Regions from separate parts of the Streptomyces mabaensis genome, predicted to be linked through region 1. Evidence: riboswitches for the same ligand, from Rfam matches in the RefSeq annotation. Region 1 holds a riboswitch; each other region holds the start of a gene.

Region 1 (7,302 bases):
GCTCGTGAACACCGCCCCGTACGAGGAGGGATGGCTGTTCAAGGTGCGCGTCTCCGACGCGCCGGACGATCTGCTCTCCGCCGACGAGTACGCCGCCCTCTCCGGCAACTGAGACCCCCAGGGACCGTGATGTCTTCGAAGTCGCTTCTGAACACCTCCCTCCATGAGCTGGACCCGGACGTCGCCGCCGCTGTCGACGCCGAGCTCCACCGTCAGCAGTCCACCCTCGAAATGATCGCTTCGGAGAACTTCGCTCCGGTCGCGGTCATGGAGGCCCAGGGCTCCGTTCTGACGAACAAGTACGCCGAGGGCTACCCCGGCCGCCGCTACTACGGCGGCTGCGAGCACGTCGACGTGGTCGAGCAGATCGCGATCGACCGCATCAAGGCACTGTTCGGCGCCGAGCACGCCAATGTCCAGCCCCACTCCGGCGCCCAGGCCAACGCGGCCGCGATGTTCGCGCTGCTGAAGCCGGGCGACACGATCATGGGTCTGAACCTGGCCCACGGCGGGCACCTGACCCACGGCATGAAGATCAACTTCTCCGGCAAGCTCTACAACGTGGTCGCCTACCACGTCGAGGAGACCACCGGACAGGTCGACATGGCCGAGGTCGAACGGCTGGCCAAGGAATCCCGGCCGAAGCTGATCGTCGCCGGCTGGTCCGCCTACCCGCGCCGGCTGGACTTCGCCGCCTTCCGCCGGATCGCCGACGAGGTCGGCGCCTACCTGATGGTGGACATGGCCCACTTCGCCGGCCTGGTGGCCGCGGGCCTGCACCCCAACCCGGTACCGCACGCCCACGTGGTCACCACCACCACCCACAAGACCCTCGGCGGCCCACGCGGCGGCGTGATCCTCTCCACCCAGGAACTGGCCAAGAAGATCAACTCCGCGGTCTTCCCCGGCCAGCAGGGCGGCCCCCTGGAACACGTCATCGCGGCCAAGGCGGTCTCCTTCAAGGTCGCCGCGTCCGACGAGTTCAAGGAGCGCCAGCAGCGCACCCTGGACGGCGCCCGGATCCTCGCCGAGCGCCTGGTACAGCCCGACGTCACCGAGCACGGCGTCTCCGTCCTGACCGGCGGCACGGACGTCCACCTGGTGCTCGTCGACCTGCGCAACTCCGAACTGGACGGCCAGCAGGCCGAGGACCGGCTCCACGAACTGGGCATCACGGTCAACCGCAACGCCATCCCGAACGACCCCCGGCCGCCGATGGTCACCTCCGGCCTGCGGATCGGCACGCCGGCCCTGGCCACCCGCGGATTCGGCACCGAGGACTTCACCGAAGTCGCCGACATCATCGCCGAAGCACTCAAGCCGTCATACGACAGCACCTCCCTCAAGGCCCGCGTCACGGCCCTCGCCGCCAAGCACCCGCTGTACCCGTCACTGTGAATCGGTGACATTGCTCGACCCCCGTCGCCATGAGCCCCGCACGAGCCCGTTGATCTGACGGATTCACCGTAGGGCGGCGACGCGATGGCCCGGCCTGAGTTGTCCACAGGCCGGGCCATTCGTATGACCGGACGGACAGCGGTACCTCCCCGACACTCGGCCGAGGCATGCCCGTCACCCATTCGCGTTAGGCTCGTCTTCTACAAACACTCCTTACCGCACCGCACCCGCACCCGCACCGCCCACCACGAGCAGACAAGGGAGTCCGCCACCGTGGCCATCTCCGTCTTCGATCTTTTCTCCATCGGTATCGGTCCGTCTTCGTCGCACACGGTCGGTCCGATGCGGGCGGCGCGGATGTTCGTCGGCCGGCTGAAGAAGGACGGTCTGCTCGCGCAGACCGCCGCGGTGCGGGCGGAGCTGTTCGGCTCGCTGGGCGCCACCGGGCATGGTCACGGCACCCCGAAGGCGGTGCTGCTGGGCCTGGAGGGCCACTCGCCCCGCACGGTGAACGTCGAGACGGCGGACGACGAGGTCGAACGGATCCGGCAGACCGGCCGGCTCCGCCTGCTGGGCGCGGAGATCGGCGCGGCGCACGAGATCGAGTTCGACGAGCCGAACCAGCTGATCCTGCACCGCCGCCGCTCCCTCCCGTACCACGCGAACGGCATGACCCTGTTCGCGTACGACGCGTCGGGCACACCACTGCTGGAGAAGACGTACTACTCGGTGGGCGGCGGCTTCGTCGTCGACGAGGACGCGGTGGGCGAGGACCGGATCAAGCTCGACGACACCGTGCTGAAGTACCCCTTCCGCACCGGTGACGAGCTGCTGCGGCTGGCCTCGGAGACCGGTCTGTCCATCTCCGCGCTGATGCTGGAGAACGAGAAGTCCTGGCGCACCGAGGAGGAGATCCGCGAGGGCCTGCTGGAGATCTGGCGGGTCATGCAGGCGTGCGTGGCACGCGGCATGTCCCGCGAGGGCATCCTGCCCGGCGGGCTGAAGGTCCGCCGCCGGGCGGCCACCACGGCCCGCAAGCTGCGCGCCGAGGGCGACCCGACCGCCCTCGCGATGGAGTGGATCACCCTGTATGCGATGGCCGTGAACGAGGAGAACGCGGCCGGCGGCCGGGTGGTGACCGCCCCGACCAACGGCGCCGCCGGGATCATCCCGGCCGTCCTGCACTACTACATGAACTTCGTGCCCGGCGCCGATGAGGACGGCGTGGTGCGGTTCCTGCTCGCCGCGGGCGCCATCGGCATGCTGTTCAAGGAGAACGCCTCCATCTCGGGTGCCGAGGTGGGCTGCCAGGGTGAGGTCGGCTCGGCCTGTTCGATGGCGGCCGGCGCGCTGGCGGAGGTGCTGGGCGGCACCCCGGAGCAGGTGGAGAACGCCGCGGAGATCGGCATGGAGCACAACCTGGGCCTGACCTGCGACCCGGTCGGCGGCCTGGTGCAGATCCCGTGCATCGAACGCAACGGCATGGCGGCGGTCAAGGCGGTCACCGCGGCGCGGATGGCGATGCGCGGCGACGGCAGCCACAAGGTCTCCCTCGACAAGGTCATCAAGACCATGAAGGAGACCGGCGCGGACATGAAGGTCAAGTACAAGGAGACCGCCCGCGGCGGCCTCGCCGTCAACGTCATCGAATGCTGAGCGACGCGCGACAGCGGACCCGTCAGCCACACCTCGGCGCGTGATCCCGTGAACGCCTGAACGCATGATCATCTGGACATGTGAACACGTGAATGTTTGACCCGATCCCCGTCAGGCGCGCCCTTGTCGTGCGCCCGTGCGCGGGTTGTCGCAGGTCGTCACGCCCACTAAGGTCACAGGGCCTTGGTGTTCGGGAAACCGGTGCGGTACCGGTGCGGCCCTCGCCACTGTGATCGGGTAGTCCGACTCCACCCTCCGGGGAGCCACTGGACCACCGCGGGAGACCGCGGAGTCCGGGAAGGCGGAGTCGGACGGCACATTGCCAGTCCGGGGTGGACCCCAGGACCCCCCGTCAGCCAGGAGACCGGCCAGGGCGCGTTGTCCATCCACGAGGTGCTGGAGAGGGTCTACCCAACCATGCATATAGCCGAGGGGTTTCTGCCCCCGCTGCACGCGGCCGCCTGGGGCGCCGCGTCAGCTCCGTTCGTCGTCCACGGAGTCAGGGCCCTGACCCGTGAGGTCAGGGCCAACCCCGAGAGCACCCTGCTGCTCGGTGCCTCCGGCGCCTTCACGTTCGTTCTGTCCGCGCTCAAACTGCCCTCCGTCACGGGCAGTTGCTCCCACCCCACCGGAACCGGTCTGGGTGCGATCCTGTTCAGACCGCCGATCATGGCGGTGCTGGGCACCATCACCCTGCTGTTCCAGGCCCTGCTGCTGGCCCACGGCGGACTCACCACGCTGGGGGCCAACGTCTTCTCGATGGCCATCGCGGGGCCCTGGGCGGGTTACGGGGTGTACCGGCTGCTGCGGCGCTTCGACGTGCCGCTGATGGTCAGCGTGTTCTTCGGTGCCTTCGTGGCCGACCTGAGCACGTACTGCGTCACCAGCGTGCAGCTGGCGCTCGCCTTCCCCGACCCGGCGACCGGACTCCTGGGCGCACTGGCCAAGTTCGGCGGGATCTTCGCCGTGACCCAGATTCCGCTGGCGGTCAGCGAGGGTCTGCTGACCGTGCTCGTCATGCGGCTGCTGATCCAGTCGAGCAAGGGCGAGCTGACACGGCTCGGGGTCCTGCTCCAGGGCGCGCAGCCCGGGCAGAAGAAGCCCGGGCAGAAGAAGGGGGCCGTGGCCTGATGAGCCGGAACGCGAAGATCAACTCACTGCTGCTGCTCATCGTGGCCGCACTCGCCGTACTGCCGCTCGCGCTCGGCCTCGGGGACGGCAAGGAGGAGCCGTTCGCCGGAGCCGACGGGCAGGCGGAGGCCGCCATCACCGAGATCCAGCCGGACTACGAGCCGTGGTTCACCCCGCTGTACGAGCCGCCGTCCGGTGAGATCGAGTCGGCGCTGTTCTCCTTGCAGGCGGCGCTCGGCGCGGGCGTACTGGCCTACTACTTCGGGCTGCGCAAGGGCCGCAAGCAGGGCGAAGCCCGCGCGGCGGCAGCCACGGGAGCGGCGGCAGCCACGGCCGGGGAGCCGGGCGAGCAGCCCGCCCGCCGGCCCGCCGGCCCGACGTCGTAACCGGCGGATGCTGCCGATCGACGCGGCGGCGCACAGCAGTCGCTGGCGCCGCCGCCATCCGCTGGAAAAGGCCGTCCTCGGTCTCGGGCTGACCGTTTCGGCGGTCTGCCTGCCGCCCTGGCCGGGTGCGGTGATCGTCGGCGCCGCCACGCTCGCCGTGCTGCTCGGCCCGGCCGGGGTCGCGCCCCGCCAGCTGTGGCGGGCGTACCGCATTCCGCTCGGGTTCTGCGTCACCGGCGCGGTACCGCTGCTGTTCCAGGTCGGCGGTACGGGCGGCCTCGTGACCCTCGCACCCGAAGGCGCGGCGCACGCCGGGCAGTTGCTGCTGCGGACCTCGGCGGCCTCGCTCGGCGTGCTGCTGTTCGCCTTCACCACTCCCGTCTCCGATGTGCTGCCGCGGCTGGTACGCGCGGGCGTCCCCGCGCCCGTGGTGGACGTCGCCCTGGTGATGTACCGGATCAGTTTTCTGCTCCTGGACGCCATCACCCGGATACGCCAGGCGCAGGCCGCCCGGCTGGGCCACACCACCAGGGCGGCCACCTGGCGTTCGCTCGCCGGCTTGGGCGCGACGGCTTTCGTCCGGGCCTTCGACCGGGCGGAGCGCCTTCAGTCGGGGCTGGCGGGCCGCGGCTACGACGGCACCCTGCGCGTCCTGGTCCCGCCGGCGGTGCTCTCCTGGCGGTTCCTGGCCGCGAGCGGCGCGCTGCTGGCGGGGGTCACCGCCCTCACGCTCGTACTCGAAAGGCTCTCCCTGTGACCAGAGTGACCACAGCGTCCGCACGGCCCGCCGTGGGGGCGCCCGTCGTGGAGCTCCTCGCGGCTGGTTATGCCTACCAGGACGGCCCGGCCGTACTGAGCGGCGTCGACTTCGGGATCCGCGAGGGCCGTTCGCTGGCCCTGCTCGGCCGCAACGGCAGTGGCAAGACCACGCTGCTGCGGCTGCTGAGCGGCGGACTGCACTGCGCGTCGGGCGAACTGCGGCTGGAGGGTGCGCCCGTGGCGTACGACCGGGCCGGACTGACCCGGCTGCGGACGACCGTTCAGCTGGTGGTGCAGGACCCGGACGACCAGCTGTTCGCCGCCTCGGTCGGCCAGGACGTCTCGTTCGGTCCGATGAACCTTGGCCTGCCGGAGGCCGAGGTACGCGACCGGGTGGCGGAGGCGCTGGAGGCCCTGGACATCGTGGCCCTGCGGGACCGGCCGACGCACCTGCTGTCGTACGGGCAGCGCAAGCGGGCGGCGATCGCGGGCGCCGTGGCGATGCGGCCGCGGGTGCTGATCCTCGACGAGCCCACGGCCGGTCTGGACCCGCACGGCCAGGAACGGCTGCTGGAGGTGCTGGAGCGGCTGCGCGAACTCGGCACCACCGTCGTCATGGCGACGCACGACGTGGACCTCGCGCTGCGCTGGGCGGACGACGCGGCGGTGCTGGCCCCGGACGGGCTGCACACCGGGCCCGTCGCCGAAGTGCTCGCCGACCAGGGGCTGCTGGACGCCGCCCGGCTGCGCCGGCCGTGGGGTATGGCGGCCGCGGAGGTGCTGCGGGCGCACGGACTGCTCGGCGGGACGGACGCCGGGCCGCGCACCCCGGAGGAGCTCGGTGGCTGGGCGACGGCGGTACGGGGGACCTGATCGGCCCGCACCCGCCGGACCTGCCGGGGCCTGTCGGGCCCTGATCCGCCGGACCGGCCCTGAGCGCGCGGTACCTAAGATGCCTCCATGTCACTCCCGCACGCGATCCTCACCGCCCTGCTCGAAAAGCCGTCGTCGGGGCTGGAGCTGACCCGCAGGTTCGACCGGTCCATCGGGTACTTCTGGTCGGCCACGCATCAGCAGATCTACCGGGAGCTGGGCAAGCTGGAGCAGGCCGGCCTGATCCGGGCCCTCCCCTCCGAGCAGCCCGCACGCGGGCAGAAGAAGGAGTTCGAGGTACTGCCCACGGGCCGCGCGGAACTCGCCCGCTGGGTCGGCGAGAGCCAGGACCCGAAGCCCATCCGGGACCCGCTGCTGCTGCGGCTGCGCGCCGCGGCGGTGGTCGGGGCCGACGGGCTGGAGGCCGAGGTGCGGCGGCATCTCGCCCTGCACCGCAGGCAGTCGGCGACGTACGCGGCCATCGAGGAGCGCGACTTCCCGCCGGGCCGGAACGCGGACGAGGACCGGTTGCGCCGTCTGGTGCTGCACGGCGGGGTCGCGCTGGAGAAGTTCTGGCTGGAGTGGCTGGAGGAGGCGCTCGCCGAGCTGACGGACATGGCGGCGGCGCGCGAGAGCGGCGACATCCCGGGCGGCACAAAGGCATGAATTCAATTACCGTTCCGTAATGCGGAAGTGACACAGAATCGCCCACAAGCTCAATTCCAGCCAATCTCATGACGCTCTTGTCACGCTCCGCCGACGACCGATAACTTCATGCCGTTGCCGCCACACCAGGAGCGCAGGGCTCCCAGGGACAAGCGGCCTCAAGGGCGATCACAAAAGTGACGATCACAGCTGACTCATTCGAAGTTCTGCCCTTCACCCCCGCCTGCCGCAGCATCTGGGACGAGGGCGACCACGTACTCATCGGCGTAAGCCCGGGCAACAGTTACTTCAGCGCGGAGCGCATCACCTCTCTCGCCCGCTGGGCGAACTCCCGCTTCGCCCAGGTCGATTTCGTCTATGCCGATCTCCACGTGGACCGGATGTTCGCCTCCTTCGGCTACACCCAGGAGCACGCGGCCCGCCGCGCGGCCAA
Region 2 (7,302 bases), on a different contig from region 1:
GACGACGGTCGGTGCCGCCGACCCCTGGACCAGCGTCGAGGCCGCGCACGCCCTGTGGGCCGCGACCGGCGACACCGAGAGCACCGTCCCGGCCCTCCTGGAGGCCGTGCAGGACCTGGCCGAGGGTGCCTACCTACCGGTCACGCTCCCCGCGGTGCGCCATCTCACCCGGATCGCCCACGCCGCCCAGCCCGCCGCCCAGCCCGCCGCTCATCTCTTGCGCGACCTGCCTACAAGTGACCGGCGTCTTCATTACTTCGGCGGGTGGCGCGCCTTCGCCGAAGACGAGTCCATTCGCACTGCCGTCGACGAGCTGCTCGGCGCAACCGACTGACTGAGCGCCGACGAGGCGGCCGCCTTGCTGCGCAAGCCCGGGAAGTGCGTGCCTCGCTTTCCCTCAGCTCCTCCTGAGCAAGAGCCCCCACGTCCGGCATGGCGGCATGGCCGGGCGTGGGGCGCCGGGCACCGGTCAGCCGCTGTGCTTGAAGCCCTTGCCTGTGCGGTCGAGCGGGTCGGCGGGCAGGGAGAGGAAGCGGGCCCGCAACGCGTCCCACGCGGCGAGGCGGCCGAAGTCGGGCGTGTCCCGAATGCCCTGGCGGTCTGTGAGGAACGGGTTGGGCAGCAGGACGGTCATCATCTGTTCGTCGCGGCCGTTGAACAGGCGCAGACCCCAGCTGACGGGGGCGCCGTCGGAGCCGATGCTGCGGTAGAGCTCGGCGCGGGAGCAGCGGCGGATGCGGCCCAGCTCGGGGCCGGAGGCGGTGTGCTCGCCGATACAGAGGTGGAAGTGCCAGGCACCGAAGTCGACCGTGGCGTAGCCGTCGTTCATGGTGATGGCGGTCGGGGCGCAGGGGGCGCCGACTTCCCAGGCGGCGCCTTCGATGATGGGCCCGAAGTTGATCTGCTGCCAGTGGTCGGTGAAGACGGTGGTGATCAGGTCGAGGAGGGTGGTCTCGTCCGTCGGCAGGGCCCAGACGTGCTGGGTGCCGCCGCTCTCGGTTTCGACGACGGCCGGTTCGATGGTGGTCATGCGGATCGCTCCTTGTGATTCAGGATGCAGTCGCCGCAGGTGCCGGCGCCGGGGACGCGGTAGTAGAGACAGCAGCTGCGGCGGCGGAAGGTGATGGTTCCGTCCGCGCCCGGGTCGAAGGCACCGGCGCCGGTGAGTGGTTCGCGCCCGAGGAGGTCGCGGACGAGGGGGATCACCGGCTGTGGGACGTGCGGGGCGCGGGTGATCAGGACTCGCAGGGCGCCGACGAGTGCCGAGGCGGCGTTGCCGCGCAGAATCCGCGGGGATACCCCGGAGACCCGCTGGACGGCCTCGGCGAGCGGACGCAGGTTCTGTACGGCGACGGTGCCGTGCACAGCAGCGGCCGCGGCTCCGGGCAGCTCACGCGGCGCGGGCAGCCACAGGTCGATGGGGCCGGAGAGTGCCGGGCGCCACCACAGCTGTTCTGGGTTCAGGTCGGGGACACCTCCGGTGAGTGCGACGGAGGCAAGAGCGATCGACCAGAGCCGTGAGGCGGTGCCCAGGTGGAGGGTGGAGGCGGCCACGCGCATCTGGTCGGTGCCGATCCGCTGCCCAACGGCCTGTACGTATGCCTTCAGCGCGTCGGCATCGGCGTACAGCTCGGTCAGCGGCAGAAACCCGTCGGGATCGGGCCGCTCGCCGCATGTCACGGCGAAGTACGGGCCGATGGCCGCGACCTGCTCCAGCGTGGCGGCGGTTCGGTTCACCATGTGCGTACCGTCCGGGTCAGGTCGTGGAAGGACCGCGTGCTGACGACGCTGCCGGCCCGGCGCAGGGTCAGGTTGCCGTGCTCGTCGGCGCTGATCTGGGCCTCGTCGCCCGGTGTGGCGTGCTGGACAGCCATGCCCTCCCGGGCCAGGGCGCGTTCCAGCAGGGGGCGCAGGACCGGCGGGGCGTCCACGGTGACCGTGGCGCGGGCGGCCCGGCGCAGCCCGAAGCTGCCTGAGAGCGGGTCGAAGGCGAGGTGGTCGGCGTCGAAGGCCGCGGCGACGGCCCCGCTGCTGACCAGGTCTTCGGGTGCTCCGGTGTGTACGTGGGAGGAGCGGTCGACCAGCCAGACCGCGTCGGCGACACGCAGCGCCAGTTCCAGATCGTGGGTACTGACCACGACCGTAAGGCCCTTCTCCCGGGCCAGGTCGCGCAGCAGCACGGTGAGTGCCACCCGCGAGGGCACGTCCAGGAAGGCGGTCGGCTCGTCCAGCAGGACGACGTCGGGCTCCTGGGCCAGCGCCCGGGCGGTGAGCACCCGCTGGCGTTCACCGTCGGAGAGCTCGGCGGCCGGCCGGTCGGCCAGGTGCTTGGCGTCCACCGCCTCCAGGGCCCATTGGACAGCATGCTCGTCGGCCGGTGCCAGACGTCCGGTGAACCCGGTGTGCGGATGACGGCCCAGGGCAACGAGCTCCCGTGCCGACAGCAGACCCGCGTCGACGCGGTCGGTGAGGACGACGGCGAGCCGCCGCGCGAGGGCCGCGGGTGACTCCCCGGCGATGGGCCGGCCGCCGATGCGCACGCCCCCGGCGAGGGGCGGCAGCAATCCGCACAGGGTGCGCAACAGGGTGGACTTGCCCGCGCCGTTGGGGCCGAGCAGCACGGTCAGTTCACCGGCCCGGGCCTCCAGTTCCAGGTCCTCCAGGACCGCACGCCGGGTGCCGCGTCCCCACGCGGCGCGGGTGCGATAGCCGACGGTGAGACCGTCGGTGCCGAGTCCGCCGGGGCGCGCGGTCGACCGTGCGGACGGGACGGGCCGCGCGGCCGAAGCTCCGGGTGCCACTGTCGTGTCGGTCATGAGGTCACCCCTTGCAGGCCGCGGCGGCTGCGGATCAGGAACGTGATGACGACGGGGGCGCCGAACAGCGAGGTGATCGCGTTCAGCGGCAATACCGCGTCCATACCGGGCGGCTGGCTCAGCAGCGCGCAGGCCAGGGCCAGGAACGCACCGGCGAGCATCGACGCGGGCACGAGCACCCGGTGGTCGGAGGTGCCCAGGGCGACGCGGGTCAGGTGCGGTACGGCCAGGCCGAGGAAGGCGACCGGGCCGCAGAACGCGGTGGCGGCCCCGGCCAGCAGCGACGTTCCCAGCAGCGCCAGGTCGCGGCTTCTGCGGACGTTCAGGCCCATGGTGCGGGCGTAGTCCTCGCCGAGCAGCAGCGCGTTGAGGCGCTTGGTGGTCAGCAGGGCGGCCGCCAGGCCCGCCCCGATCACCGGGAGCATCACCGCGAGGTCGGGCCAGGTAGTGGCGCTGAAACTGCCCAGTCCCCACATCACGAACTGCTGGGCGCGCTCGGGCCGGGCGTACACCAGCATGACGCTGACCACCGCGGTGGCCGCCGAGCCGATCATCACGCCGATGACCAGCAGGGTGACCGCCGAGCGGACCCAGCGCGACAGCAGCAGCACCAGCGCCAGCACACACCCGGCGCCGAGGGAAGCGGCCAGCACCACGCCGATGCGGCCCAGCCCCGCCAGGTCACCGGTGAAGCTCCCGGCCACACCGCCCGTACTGACCACCACGGCCGCCACCCCCATGCTTGCCCCCGAACTCACCCCGAGTGAGAACGGATCGGCCAGCGCGTTGCGGAACAGCGTCTGCATCTGCACGCCGGCCACGGCGAGGGCAGCGCCCACAGCGGTGGCCGTCAGCGCACGCGGCAGCCGCACCTCCTCGACGATGACGGCCCACCGCGGGTCGGCCCCCGCACTGCCGAACAGCACACGCACCACCTCCCCGACAGGCACCTGGTAGGAGCCGACGGCGACCGTCAGCACGAACAGAACTGCCGTGCCGACGGCCAGCCCGGAGACGACCAGGAGACGCCGACGCCCGGGCACCGGGCTTGCCGGGGCCGGGGCCGGGGCCGGGGCAGGCGTCACGGCTGTCCGCGTGGTCACGCGCGCGGCACCTTGGTGTAGAAGGTGAAGGTGTGGCCCGCGGCCTGGTCCGGGTGCAGGAGGGCGAACAGGTCGGCGAGGACGAGGTCCGGACGCAGGACGCCGCGCTCGTAGAAGTCGTTGCCGCCGCCGGGACCCAGCGCCTTGGTGTTCGTCCAGACCTCACCCGCGTTCACAGCGTTCAGCTTGGCGTAGCGACGGTCCGCCTTGACCGCGTCGGCAGTCGACTTCCACTGCTCGCCGACCAGCCACGTCGGCGCGTCGCCGCCCTTGGCGTACACGGCCTCGAAGTTCAACTGAAGGTTGCCTGTGCCCTTGTCGCCCGCCCACGGGTAGGTGCCACCGGCATCATTGATCAGCTTCCCGACGTAGCTGCCGCCGGAGGCCATGCTCCACGTGCCCTGGTACATCGTGCCCGGCAGCACCTTGACGGGCTTGCCCGCCGAGACGGACTTCGCGGCCTTGGCGGCGACCTTGCCGTAGTCGCTCTCGACGGTGTCGAACACCTCGCCCGCGCGCTTCTCGGCTCCGGTGAGTGCGGCCATGGCCTTGACCCACTCGGCGCGGCCGAGCGGGCTGGGCTCCAGCCACTCGGCGTTGGCGACGACGGCGATGCCCGCCTGCCGCAGCTTCGGGTACTGCGGGTCGTCGGTCCCCTGGGTCATCAGGACATCGGGCCTGGCGCCGATGACCTGCTCGGCGTTCAGGGTGTTGTCCTTGGCGTACTCGGCGACCTTGCCCGACGTCACCCGCTCACGGACCTCGGCGGAGCTGACGAACGCGCCGCTTGCCACACCGGTCAGGACATTCAGCGTGCCGGTCTCGGTCAGCAGCGGCAGGTGCGTGGTCGAGGCGGAGTACAGGCTCTTGACCGGAGTGGTGATCTGCTGGGCCTTGGCCAGGTCGCCGGACAGCTTCGGCTTGGGGGCCCCGCACTTGACCAGGACGTACGACTCGGGCTTGCCCTTGGGGTAGGGCTCCTTGACCGTGAGGACCTGGTAGCTCTTCTCGTACCGCAAGGTGAAGTTCTTCGCGTGCTCCACCGTGGACTTCACGGGGAAGTAGTCCTCGGCCGGATCGAAGTCGGAGATGCAGCCGGCCGCGGACCCCGAGGCCCGGGAATCCGCCGGCCGGGCGGAGTCGCCGTCGGCGCACGCGGCGAGGGTGAAACTCAGAGCGGCGATCAGCGCCGTAATGCCGGCAGGGCGTCGAAGAGGCGGGACTGGTCGTACGGACACGAGGGCTCCTGGGCATGCGTCGAAGCGCACCGGTCTTCCGGGTGCGTGGGAAAGGGAACGACCGAGGGGCGGTCGCACAGTCAGCGAGAGGGTGGGACGCCGAGCGTCGCCGGGAGGCCCTTCAGCGCTCCGACGGCAGGGTCCGAGCGACAAGCCGTCGCGTCCATCTCATACGGGCAGCCGGGAGTGGAAACTTCACACAAGCACGCGGGCACACGAGTGCCACCGTCCTCTCTCGGGGAAATCCGCCCCGGTATGGCGAGGTGCGACGGCGTGAGTCTCCTGACTCGGGATCGACGCTTCTCCGGCCTTCCCACCCCGACGGGGCGGTGGCTTCGGCGGAGTCGCTCCCCCTACACAGTGGCGGTACCGTGCCGGAATCTCACCGGCTTCCTCGTTCCGCCGTCGCTTGTCGGACGGAAGCATCCCAGAACGCACATGACCGCGCCAGCCCTTCGGCTGTGCCCCCCACCACATGGGGGGACGCGCAGGGGCGTGGTTCGGCGACGTCGGTCATGCGCAGGGTGGCTGACTAACAGTCGGGTCAGTCCTCCGTGATGACCGGGAAGCGGCGGGGCGCGATCAGCAGGAGGGCCAGCAGGGCCAGTACCGCCGCTGCCGCCGCGCCCAGGTAGACGTGGTCCACCGCCGTGTCGACCGCCCGGCGCAGCTGGTCCGCCGCTTCCGCGGTGAGGGAGGCGGGGTGTTCCAGGGCGTGCGCGACGCCGTCGAGGTCGGCGTCCGGCAGGCGGGCGGTGAGGGTGGCGTTGGCGACGGCGCCGAACAGCGCGGCGCCCACGCTCTGGCCGACCTGGCGGCAGAAGAGTACGGATGCGGTGGTGGTGCCGCGTTCCGACCAGCCCACCGTCGACTGGACGCCGACGATGAGCGGCAGTTGGAAGAGGCCGAGGGCGGCGCCGAGCAGCAGCATGATCAGGGCGGGCTGCCAGGGGGAGCCCGGGTAGGGCAGGAGGGGGAAGGCGAGGAGGATCACGGCGGCGAGTGAGATGCCGATGACCGCGGTGTTGCGGAAGCCGATGCGGGTGTAGACGTGCTGGCTGAGCGCGGCGGAGATGGGCCAGCTCAGGGTCATGATCGAAAGGACGAAGCCCGCGCCGATCGGGCCGAGGCCCAGGACCGACTGCGCGTACGTGGGCAGGAAGACGGTCGGCGCGACCATCAGCAGCCCCAGCGCGCCGAGGGCCAGGTTGACGGCGGCGATGGTGCGGCGGCGCCAGACCCAGCCGGGGATGACCGGATCCGCGGCCCGGCGCTCGACGACGACGGCCAGCGCCGCGAGGACCGCCGCCCCGGCGAGCAGGGTGAGCGAGGGCGCGGACAGCCAGGGCCAGGCGACGCCGCCCTGGACCAGGGCGGTCAGCAGCAGGCCGCCGCAGGCGAAGACGGTCAGTGCGCCGGCCCAGTCGATCCGGGGGCGGGCGGCCGGAGCCGTACGGGCGGTCTCCTTGAGGTGACGGGCGATCAGCCACATCGCCAACGCCCCGATCGGCAGGTTGATCAGGAAGATCCAGCGCCAGTGGGCGTACGCGGCGAGGAGCCCGCCGACCGCCGGTCCGGCCACCGCGGAGACGGCCCAGACGGTGGAGAGCCGGGCCTGGATCCTGGGGCGTTCCTTGAGGGGGTAGAGGTCGGCGGCGATCGTCTGGACCGTGCCCTGGATCGCGCCGCCGCCGAGTCCCTGGACCACCCGGAAGGCGATCAGGGCCGCCATGTTCCAGGCCACCGCGCACAGGACCGACCCGACGAGGAAGAGGGCGATGCCGGCGATGAGGACCGGCTTGCGGCCGAAGGTGTCGGAGAGCTTGCCGTACACGGGGAGGGTGACGGTGACGGCGAGGAGGTAGCCGGAGAAGAGCCAGGAGAAGACCGCGAACCCGCCGAGGTCGCCGACGATCTGGGGGACGGCGGTGGACACGATCGTGCCGTCGAGGGCGGCGAGCGCCATACCGAGCATCAGCGCCGCGACGACCGGCCTGCGCCGGCGGGCGGACTCCGGGGCGGACCGGGTGCCGGGCAGGGCTTCCGTACCGCCGCCGCTGCTGCCGCTCACCCGAATCCTTTCACCGTGCATCTATTTTCCTGGGACACCCTCTCATTCCCGGGCCGGGCCGCGGGAGGGGGCGG
Region 3 (7,302 bases), on a different contig from region 1:
GACACCTGCTCGCCGCAGCCCGCCTTCGGGTAGCCCGCGATCGCGCACAGCAGCGCGTCGCTGTTGTAGCGCAGCGGCTTCGCGACCGCCGCCAGCGCTTCCGCGCTCGTCGCGTCCGCGCCGACCCGCGCGCACGCCGTACGCGGCCCGGGCGGCGTCTCGCCATCGGGCGCGTCCGCCTGCGTACCGAAGTCGATGACCAGCGCGACGCGCTTGCGGCCGTCCTGCGTGGGGGTCTTGCCGCAGATCGCCTCGAAGTCCGCGGCTCCGCGCGGCTGCGCGGAGTCCTGAGAGTCCTCGCTGACCGAGAAGCGGAAGCCCTGGACGTCGCCGTCGGCCGGCCTCGCCACCGAGGGCCCCTGGGTGGCGTACTTCCACGCCCCGGCGTCCCGCTCCCAGAACGACCAGTAGCGGTATCCGGCCGCCTGGGCGGACCCCGCGCCCAGCACGCCGAGAAGGGTGCCGAGCGCGAGGGCGAAGGCGGCGATCCGGGTCCGCATCACGCCTGCTGCTGGTTCTTCTTGTTCCGGCCGCTGATCAGGAAGCCGATGCCGATACCGGCGACGGCGCCGACCCCGACGATCCACCAGACGCTGACCCCGGAGTCGTCGGTGTCCTTCTTCTCCGCGGCGGGCTTCGCGGCGGCCTCGGGGGCCGGGCCGGTCGCGTTCAGCTGCTGCACGAGGTCGGCGCCGCCGAACGCGCGCGGGTCCGTGCCGGTCGCGTGCGCGGCGAGCACCAGCGTGCCGAGGCCCGCCGGGTTGTCATTCGCCCACTCCGCGGAGTTCTGCTGCAGCCAGCCGAGCGGTCCGGCCGCCGCGTCCTTGTGCTGGCCGGCGGCCAGCGCGATGACCGCGTCGGCGGTGTTGCCGATGTCGGGGGTGGGCTGGTCGGCGCCGGGCGTGAGGGCCGTCAGGTGCTGCCCGTCCTTCTTCAGCGTCGCCGCGAGGTAGCCCGCGGCGCCTGCCGCGGCCGTCTCGGCGGTGACCTTGCCGGCGCCCGCCTTGCAGTCCAGCGGTGCGACGGCGGTGTCGTCCTTGCCGAGCGGCTCCACGACCAGGCCGCTGCCGAGTCCGGCGAGCGCGGCGGCCGCGGTGGCGTCGCCGTTCGCGGCGAGCTTGCCGGTCTTGTCGGGCTGGTACGCGAAGGAGCCGCGCTCGGCCGGCTTCGCGGCGTCGCAGCCGAGCTGGAAGGACACCAGCCCGTCGTACGCCGACCTGCCCTTCTTCGACTTCACCTCGGCCGGCTTCTCGTCCGCCGCGGCCAGCGCGCCGATGACCACCGCCGTGGAGTTCGCGTCGCTCGGCCCGCCTGGCATGTAGCCCCAGCCGCCGTCGTCGTTCTGTACGGACTTCAGCCAGCCGACGCTCTTCTTCACCGCGTCCGCGTGCCCGCCGAGCGCGGCCAGGGACTGCACGGCGACGGCGGTGGAGTTGCTGTCCACCATCGTCTTGGCGTCGCAGGCCTTTGTGGCGTCGGCGCGGAACGCGGCGAACGCGCCGTTCGCGCACTGCTGCCCGGTCAGCCAGTTCACGGCCTGCTTCGCGGGTGTGACCCCGACCGTGTCCTGCGCGAGCATGGCTATCGACTGGCGCCAGACGCCGTCGTACGTCGGGTCCTTCTTGCCGTACAGGCCGGCGGGGATCACCGGCGCCGGGGCCGGGGACGGCGCTGCGAAGGCGGTGGGGGCAGCGGCCACGCAGAGTACGGCGGAAGCTGCGAGCGCGGCTGCGCTGCGGCGAACGGTCATGGCGGGCGGTGCCTCTCCACTGGGGAGCCGGAAGCAGGCACGCGCAGGTACCAGGCTCCGGCTCCGTATACCTCGACGGTGCCGGCCACCGGGGACTTCCGGCGGCACGAGCCGGTCACGTCCGACAGGGCAGTCCGACTCACCGCCGGCGAGGGCGGCTCACGGTTGCGGGGTCAGCGCCGGATTTGCACCGGCTTCCCCCTGTACGACGTGATGACGACGGGCTCACTCTACCGGCCCGTAGCAACCCGCCCGCGGGGCGGGACCGGGGTCGTGGCCCTGTCAGGACTGCGGCCGGGACCGAAGCCGACGCCCCCGGCTCTCCGCGACGCGCAGCGCATCGGCCAGGCATTCCGACAACCGGCGGGCTGCGAAACGCAGTTCGTCGACCGTGGATGTGCTGTCCATGAGCAAGTGGCGAGCGAGGGTGAGGACTTCGCTACCCATGCCAAGTTGCACGGCCTCTATCTGGTCGGCACGCGCGTCTGGCCACGCCTGCGTACCTCTTCGCATACGGACCGCACCGCGAAGCGGGCCCATCAGGAACCCCACCAGCCGCAGGCGGAGCGACGAAGACATGCGCGAACCCTACCGACACGCCTGTACGGCCCGGTACGTGACCGGGGTGCTGCCCGGGACCGGTTCCGCCCGGCCCAGTTTCACCAGGCGGCGCAGATGGGCCTCCGCCTCCGAGACCGCGATGTTCCTTGAGCCGTACGGGATCTGCTCCCACGGGCGGTTCCACTCCATGCGCTCCGCGAGCTGCCAGGGCGTGAGCGGGGTGGTGATCAGGTCCAGGAGCCCCTGGAGCCGTTCCTCGTGGTGGGCGAGCAACTCCCGTACCCGGGCGGGGGCGTCGGTGAACGCGTGCTGGTGGGCCGGGAGGACCTCGGCGGGGGCCAGGCGGCCGATGCGTTCGAGGGAGTCGAGGTAGTCGCCGAGGGGGTCGGTGACCCTGGTGTCCTCCGGGTCCTCGTACAGGCCGATGTGCGGGGAGATCCCGGGGAGCAGGTGGTCGCCGGAGAAGAGCCGCCCGTTGCCGGGGAGGTTCGCCGGGTGGTCCTCCTCCAGGTGCAGGCAGACGTGGCCGGGGGTGTGGCCCGGCGTCCAGATGGCGCGCAGCCGGCGTCCGGCCAGGTCGAGGAGTTCGCCAGGGATAATCTCCCGGTCGGGGAGGGCGGCGCGCAGCCCCGGCAGGGTCCGCATCCGCCCGGACGCGCGGGCGGCGCGCAGCGGGGCGGTGTGCTCGTCGGGGGCGCCGGCGGCGGCCAGTTTGGTGGCCAGGTAGTCGAGCCAGACGCCGGGCTCGGCGGTGCGGGTGCGCTGGATGACCTCGGTGTCGGCCGCGTGCATCGCGATCCAGGCGCCGGACGCGTCACGGACCTGCCCGGAGAGCCCGTGGTGGTCGGGGTGGTGGTGGGTGATGACGACGCCGTGGATGTCGGCGATGTCCACGTCGAGCGCGGTGAGTCCGGCGACCAGGGTGTCCCAGGAGGTGGGATCGTCCCAGCCGGTGTCGATCAGCACCGGGCCGCGGTCGGTGTCGAGCAGGTGGACGAGGGTGTGGCCGAGCGGATTGTCCGGGATGGGGACCTTGATGCTCCAGACGCCTCCACCGTGGTCGGACACCTGGGTCATGGGCCCCTCATCTCTCCGGCGGCACAGCCATGAGGGTCACTATAACTAGAACTGGTTCCAATGGTCGCCCAAGTCGACCATTTGATCCGTACTGCGGTCAGTCGGCCTTCAACGGCCGGTCCGGAGCGATGTGGTTGGCGATCGATGCCAGGAGCGGGGTGGTGAAGTTCTTCGCGGCGTTGCTGCCGATTCCCTGGGTCCCGACCGTCGCGATCGCGATCTTCTTGGACGGCAGGTAGGCGACCGTGGCCTGGTAGCCGGCGAATGACGGGTTCTGCAGGAGCCAGCTGTTCTGCACCGCCACTCCGAGGGCGTAGTCCGTCGTCGGTGACAGCTTGGACACGGGGGTGATCTGTGCTCGGTGAGACTCGGGCGTCAGTAGCTTCCCCTCGCCCAGCGCCGCCATCGTCTTCCCCAGGTCCTCCAGCGTTCCCGTCATGACCGCTCCCGGTGCCAGCGTCCATGACGGGTCCCAGTAGGTGGAGTCCTCGAATACGTCCCGTTCGTTGTCGAAGGCATGCAACACCGGGGGCGTGATATCGGCTGTGGACGGGTTGTCGGTCCCGGTCAGGCCGAGGGGCTTCAGGATGTCGTTCCGCATCACCTCCGCCAGCGGCTTCTTCTCCACCTTCGAGATGATGTCACCCAGGATCACCCAATTGGCGTGCGAGTAAACGAAACCCGTTCCCGGAGGTTTCACGAGGGGCTTGGAGACGGAGATCTTCACCAGTTCTTCCGCCGTCCACTGCCGGAACGGATTCTTGTACAGATCGGCCAGGAATGTGCGGTCCTGGACGTAGTCCGAGTATCCGGAGGTCGTGGAGGCCAGCATCTTCAGCGTGATCTCGTCCGCGTGCGGGAGGTCGGGGCGCCACCGGGAGATCTTGTCGCCGAGCTTGACCTTGCCCTCGTCCACCAGCTTGAGCAGTTCGGTCGTCAGATAGGGAATCGCGACCGCGCCGATCCGGAAATGCATGTCCGTCGAAACGGGGACTCCCGTCATCGACTCCCCTGAAGCGACGGTCGAAACTCTTTCCCCGTTGACCCACACTCCCGCGATGGCTGCGTTGAGTTTGTATTTCTTCAGGGAGTCTTCGACCTGCTTCCTGATGAAGTCGGCGGTGCCGGCCGGAATGCAGGTGCCGCCTCGGGAGACCTGGCCGGACGGACATGGCTTCGGCGCGCTCTCGGCATCAGCGGTGACGCAGCCCGCCAGGCAAGTGCCCATGAGCAGGTGCAGGCACATGAGGAGGACTGTCCTGGGTCTGCGTCGCACGGTGGAGCCTCCATACAGGGTCGAAGGCTGCGATTCCCCCGTGTCGCAATTGCGGGCCTCGTTTCGCATGCTAACCGTCGGTGTCGGCCGCCGCGCTTCAGCAGCGGCCCGGGTGCCTTCGGGCGAATGTGACGCCTGGCGCGTGGGGTGACGGGTTCCTGGTGGTACGAGCTAGGGATGCCCAGGCAACCGGACACGCGGCGCACGAACCCGGACCCCGGCGCGCCGTCCGCGGCGCGGCGGAACCTGATCCGCGCGGCGTCGCGCCAGGCACGGCGCCGGGCACCGCGCGGCATGAACCGTATGCCCGCCCGGCAGTCGGGTGAAGGCGTGGGGCCGGCGTCGGGGGGCGAGGGCCGGGTGTTTCCGGCACTGCGGACGGCTGCCGCGTACGCGTGGCGGATCCTCGTGGTGGGGGCCGCCGTCTACGCCGTCTTCTCCGTGCTGGGACGGTTTCACGAGATCGCCGTGGCCGTGTTCCTCGGCCTGGTCGTCACCGCGATGCTCAGGCCGGTGGCGGATCTGCTGACCCACCGTGTCCCACGGCCGTTGGCCGTTGCCGTGACGCTGATCGGCAGCATCGTCCTCGTACTCGGAATCCTGGCCCTGATCGGTGAGGTGGTGGCCGCCGAGCGGGCCGGCCTGCAAAGGGAGTTCGGCGAGGGCATCGGCAGGATCGAGCGCCGGCTGGAGGAACCGCCCTTCCGGCTGAACCCGGACGTGCTCTCAGACGTCCAGTCCCGGATCGGACGGTTCCTGTCGGACCATCGGTCCACTCTGATCAGTACGGCTGTCAGCGGCGCGGGCCGGCTGGTGGAGGTCCTGACGGTGTTCGCCCTGGCACTGTTCTGTTCGGTCTTCTTCATCCACTCGGGCGACCGGCAGTGGAGCTGGATCTGCGACCAGCTGCCCCTGACCGTCCGGGGCAGGGTGGCCGTCGCCGGCCGGGCCGCGTGGCGGACGTTCACCGGTTACACGCACGGCATCGTGCTGGTGGCGGCGACCAACGCCATCCTGGTCGGTGTGGCGCTCTTCGCCCTCGGGGTCCCGCTGGCGGTACCGCTGGCACTGCTGGAGTTCTTCGCCGCCTTCATTCCGCTGATCGGCTCGCCCGTCGCTCTCGCGGTGGCCGCGGTGGTGGCCCTCGCATCGAAGGGGCCGGTCGTCGCGGCGATCGTCGCGGGGCTGATCGTGATCATCGGCCAGATCGAAGGACACCTTCTGCACCCGATCGTGATGAGCTGGGCCGTCCGGCTGCACCCCGTGGTCGTCGCGCTCTCCGTCATCGGCGGCGCCATCGCGGCGGGGGTGGTGGGCGCGGTCGTGGCCGTACCGCTCGTGTCCGTTCTCTGGTCGGCACGGCAAGCCCTGCGCCGGTCGGACAAGGCGTCGGACCCGGACAGTGTCGGACCCGGTGAGCCGCCTGCCGTGGACTCCTGCAAGTAGAACTGGTATCAGTTCTGAGGCAGTGTCAGGAACGGAGTCAGGAACCCCGGTACCCCCGGTCCGGCCCCCGCAGGAGGCATCAGCCATGACCGAAGCCATGACCGAGCTCGTGGAACACGAAAAGCTGTTCATCGGCGGGGAGTGGGCCGACCCCCTCGGCCGCGACACCATCGACGTGATCTCGCCCCATACCGAGCAGGTCATCGGCCGGGTCCCGCACGCCTCGCGCGCGGACGTGGACCGCGCGGTCGCCGCCGCCCGCCGGGCGTTCGACGAGGGGCCCTGGCCCCGGACGAGCCTGGACGAGCGGATCGCCGTCGTGACCCGGATCAAGGACGCGATCGCCGTACGGCACGAGGAGCTGGCCAGGTCCATCAGCGCGCAGAACGGCTCCCCGTACTCCTGGAGCGTCCTAGCCCAGGCGCTCGGCGCGATGATGGTATGGGACGCGGCGATCACGGTCGCCCGCGACTTTCCGTACGAGGAGCGGCGGACCGGGGTGCTCGGGCGGATTCTCGTGCGGCGGGAGCCGGTCGGCGTGGTCGCGGCCGTCATTCCCTGGAACGTCCCGCAGTTCACCGCGGCCGCCAAGCTCGGGCCGGCGCTGCTCGCGGGCTGCACGGTGGTGCTCAAGCCCTCGCCCGAATCGCCGCTCGACTCCTACATCCTGGCCGAGATCGCGCGGGAGGCCGGGCTGCCCGAGGGGGTGCTGTCGATCGTCCCGGCCGACCGGGAGGTGAGCGAGTACCTGGTCGGCCACCCGGGGGTCGACAAGGTGTCGTTCACCGGATCGGTGGCGGCGGGCAAGCGCGTGATGGAGGTGGCCGCGCGCAATCTCACCCGTGTCACGCTCGAACTGGGCGGCAAGTCCGCGGCCGTGATCCTGCCCGACGCGGATCTGGACGCGGCGGTCGCCGGGATCGTGCCCGCCGCGTGGATGAACAACGGCCAGGCCTGCGTCGCCCAGACCCGCATCCTCGCCCCGCGCAGCCGGTACGACGAGATCGCCGAGGCATTCGCGGCGGCGGCCGGCGCGCTGGTGGTCGGTGATCCACTGGACCCGGCGACCCAGGTCGGCCCGCTGGTGGCCCGGCGCCAGCAGCAGCGCTCGCTCGACTACATCAGGATCGGCCAGGAGGAAGGCGCCAAGATCCTTGCGGGCGGCGGGCGTCCGGCCGGCCAGGAGCGTGGG

Evidence for each region. A riboswitch is a leader RNA that binds a small molecule or an ion and turns the genes downstream of it on or off. The one in region 1 is predicted to bind cobalamin.
Region 2: it holds a riboswitch for cobalamin, as region 1 does, so the genes downstream of both, ACWV17_RS07545 (ABC transporter substrate-binding protein) here and ACWV17_RS20510 (energy-coupling factor ABC transporter permease) in region 1, are expected to answer to the same signal.
Region 3: it holds a riboswitch for cobalamin, as region 1 does, so the genes downstream of both, ACWV17_RS10475 (prenyltransferase/squalene oxidase repeat-containing protein) here and ACWV17_RS20510 (energy-coupling factor ABC transporter permease) in region 1, are expected to answer to the same signal.

The regions. Positions count from the first base shown of each region.
Region 1 is NZ_JBSOPZ010000022.1:36,802-44,103, forward strand. Features, by position in the region: gene gcvH (glycine cleavage system protein GcvH) at 1-112, shown strand, start outside; gene glyA (serine hydroxymethyltransferase) at 130-1,398, shown strand; gene ACWV17_RS20505 (L-serine ammonia-lyase) at 1,672-3,054, shown strand; cobalamin riboswitch at 3,222-3,441, shown strand; gene ACWV17_RS20510 (energy-coupling factor ABC transporter permease) at 3,472-4,185, shown strand; gene ACWV17_RS20515 (energy-coupling factor ABC transporter substrate-binding protein) at 4,185-4,571, shown strand; gene cbiQ (cobalt ECF transporter T component CbiQ) at 4,579-5,328, shown strand; gene ACWV17_RS20525 (energy-coupling factor ABC transporter ATP-binding protein) at 5,334-6,203, shown strand; gene ACWV17_RS20530 (PadR family transcriptional regulator) at 6,291-6,869, shown strand; gene ACWV17_RS20535 (tRNA-dependent cyclodipeptide synthase) at 7,046-7,302, shown strand, end outside.
Region 2 is NZ_JBSOPZ010000006.1:138,110-145,411, reverse strand. Features, by position in the region: gene ACWV17_RS07570 (hypothetical protein) at 1-334, shown strand, start outside; gene ACWV17_RS07565 (DUF7676 family protein) at 470-1,030, opposite strand; gene ACWV17_RS07560 ((2Fe-2S)-binding protein) at 1,027-1,740, opposite strand; gene ACWV17_RS07555 (ABC transporter ATP-binding protein) at 1,734-2,816, opposite strand; gene ACWV17_RS07550 (FecCD family ABC transporter permease) at 2,813-3,919, opposite strand; gene ACWV17_RS07545 (ABC transporter substrate-binding protein) at 3,916-5,157, opposite strand; cobalamin riboswitch at 5,411-5,599, opposite strand; gene ACWV17_RS07540 (MDR family MFS transporter) at 5,702-7,249, opposite strand.
Region 3 is NZ_JBSOPZ010000009.1:143,083-150,384, forward strand. Features, by position in the region: gene ACWV17_RS10470 (SCO2322 family protein) at 1-500, opposite strand, end outside; gene ACWV17_RS10475 (prenyltransferase/squalene oxidase repeat-containing protein) at 500-1,750, opposite strand; cobalamin riboswitch at 1,843-1,994, opposite strand; gene ACWV17_RS10480 (MBL fold metallo-hydrolase) at 2,339-3,388, opposite strand; gene ACWV17_RS10485 (serine hydrolase domain-containing protein) at 3,486-4,664, opposite strand; gene ACWV17_RS10490 (AI-2E family transporter) at 4,968-6,110, shown strand; gene ACWV17_RS10495 (aldehyde dehydrogenase) at 6,208-7,302, shown strand, end outside.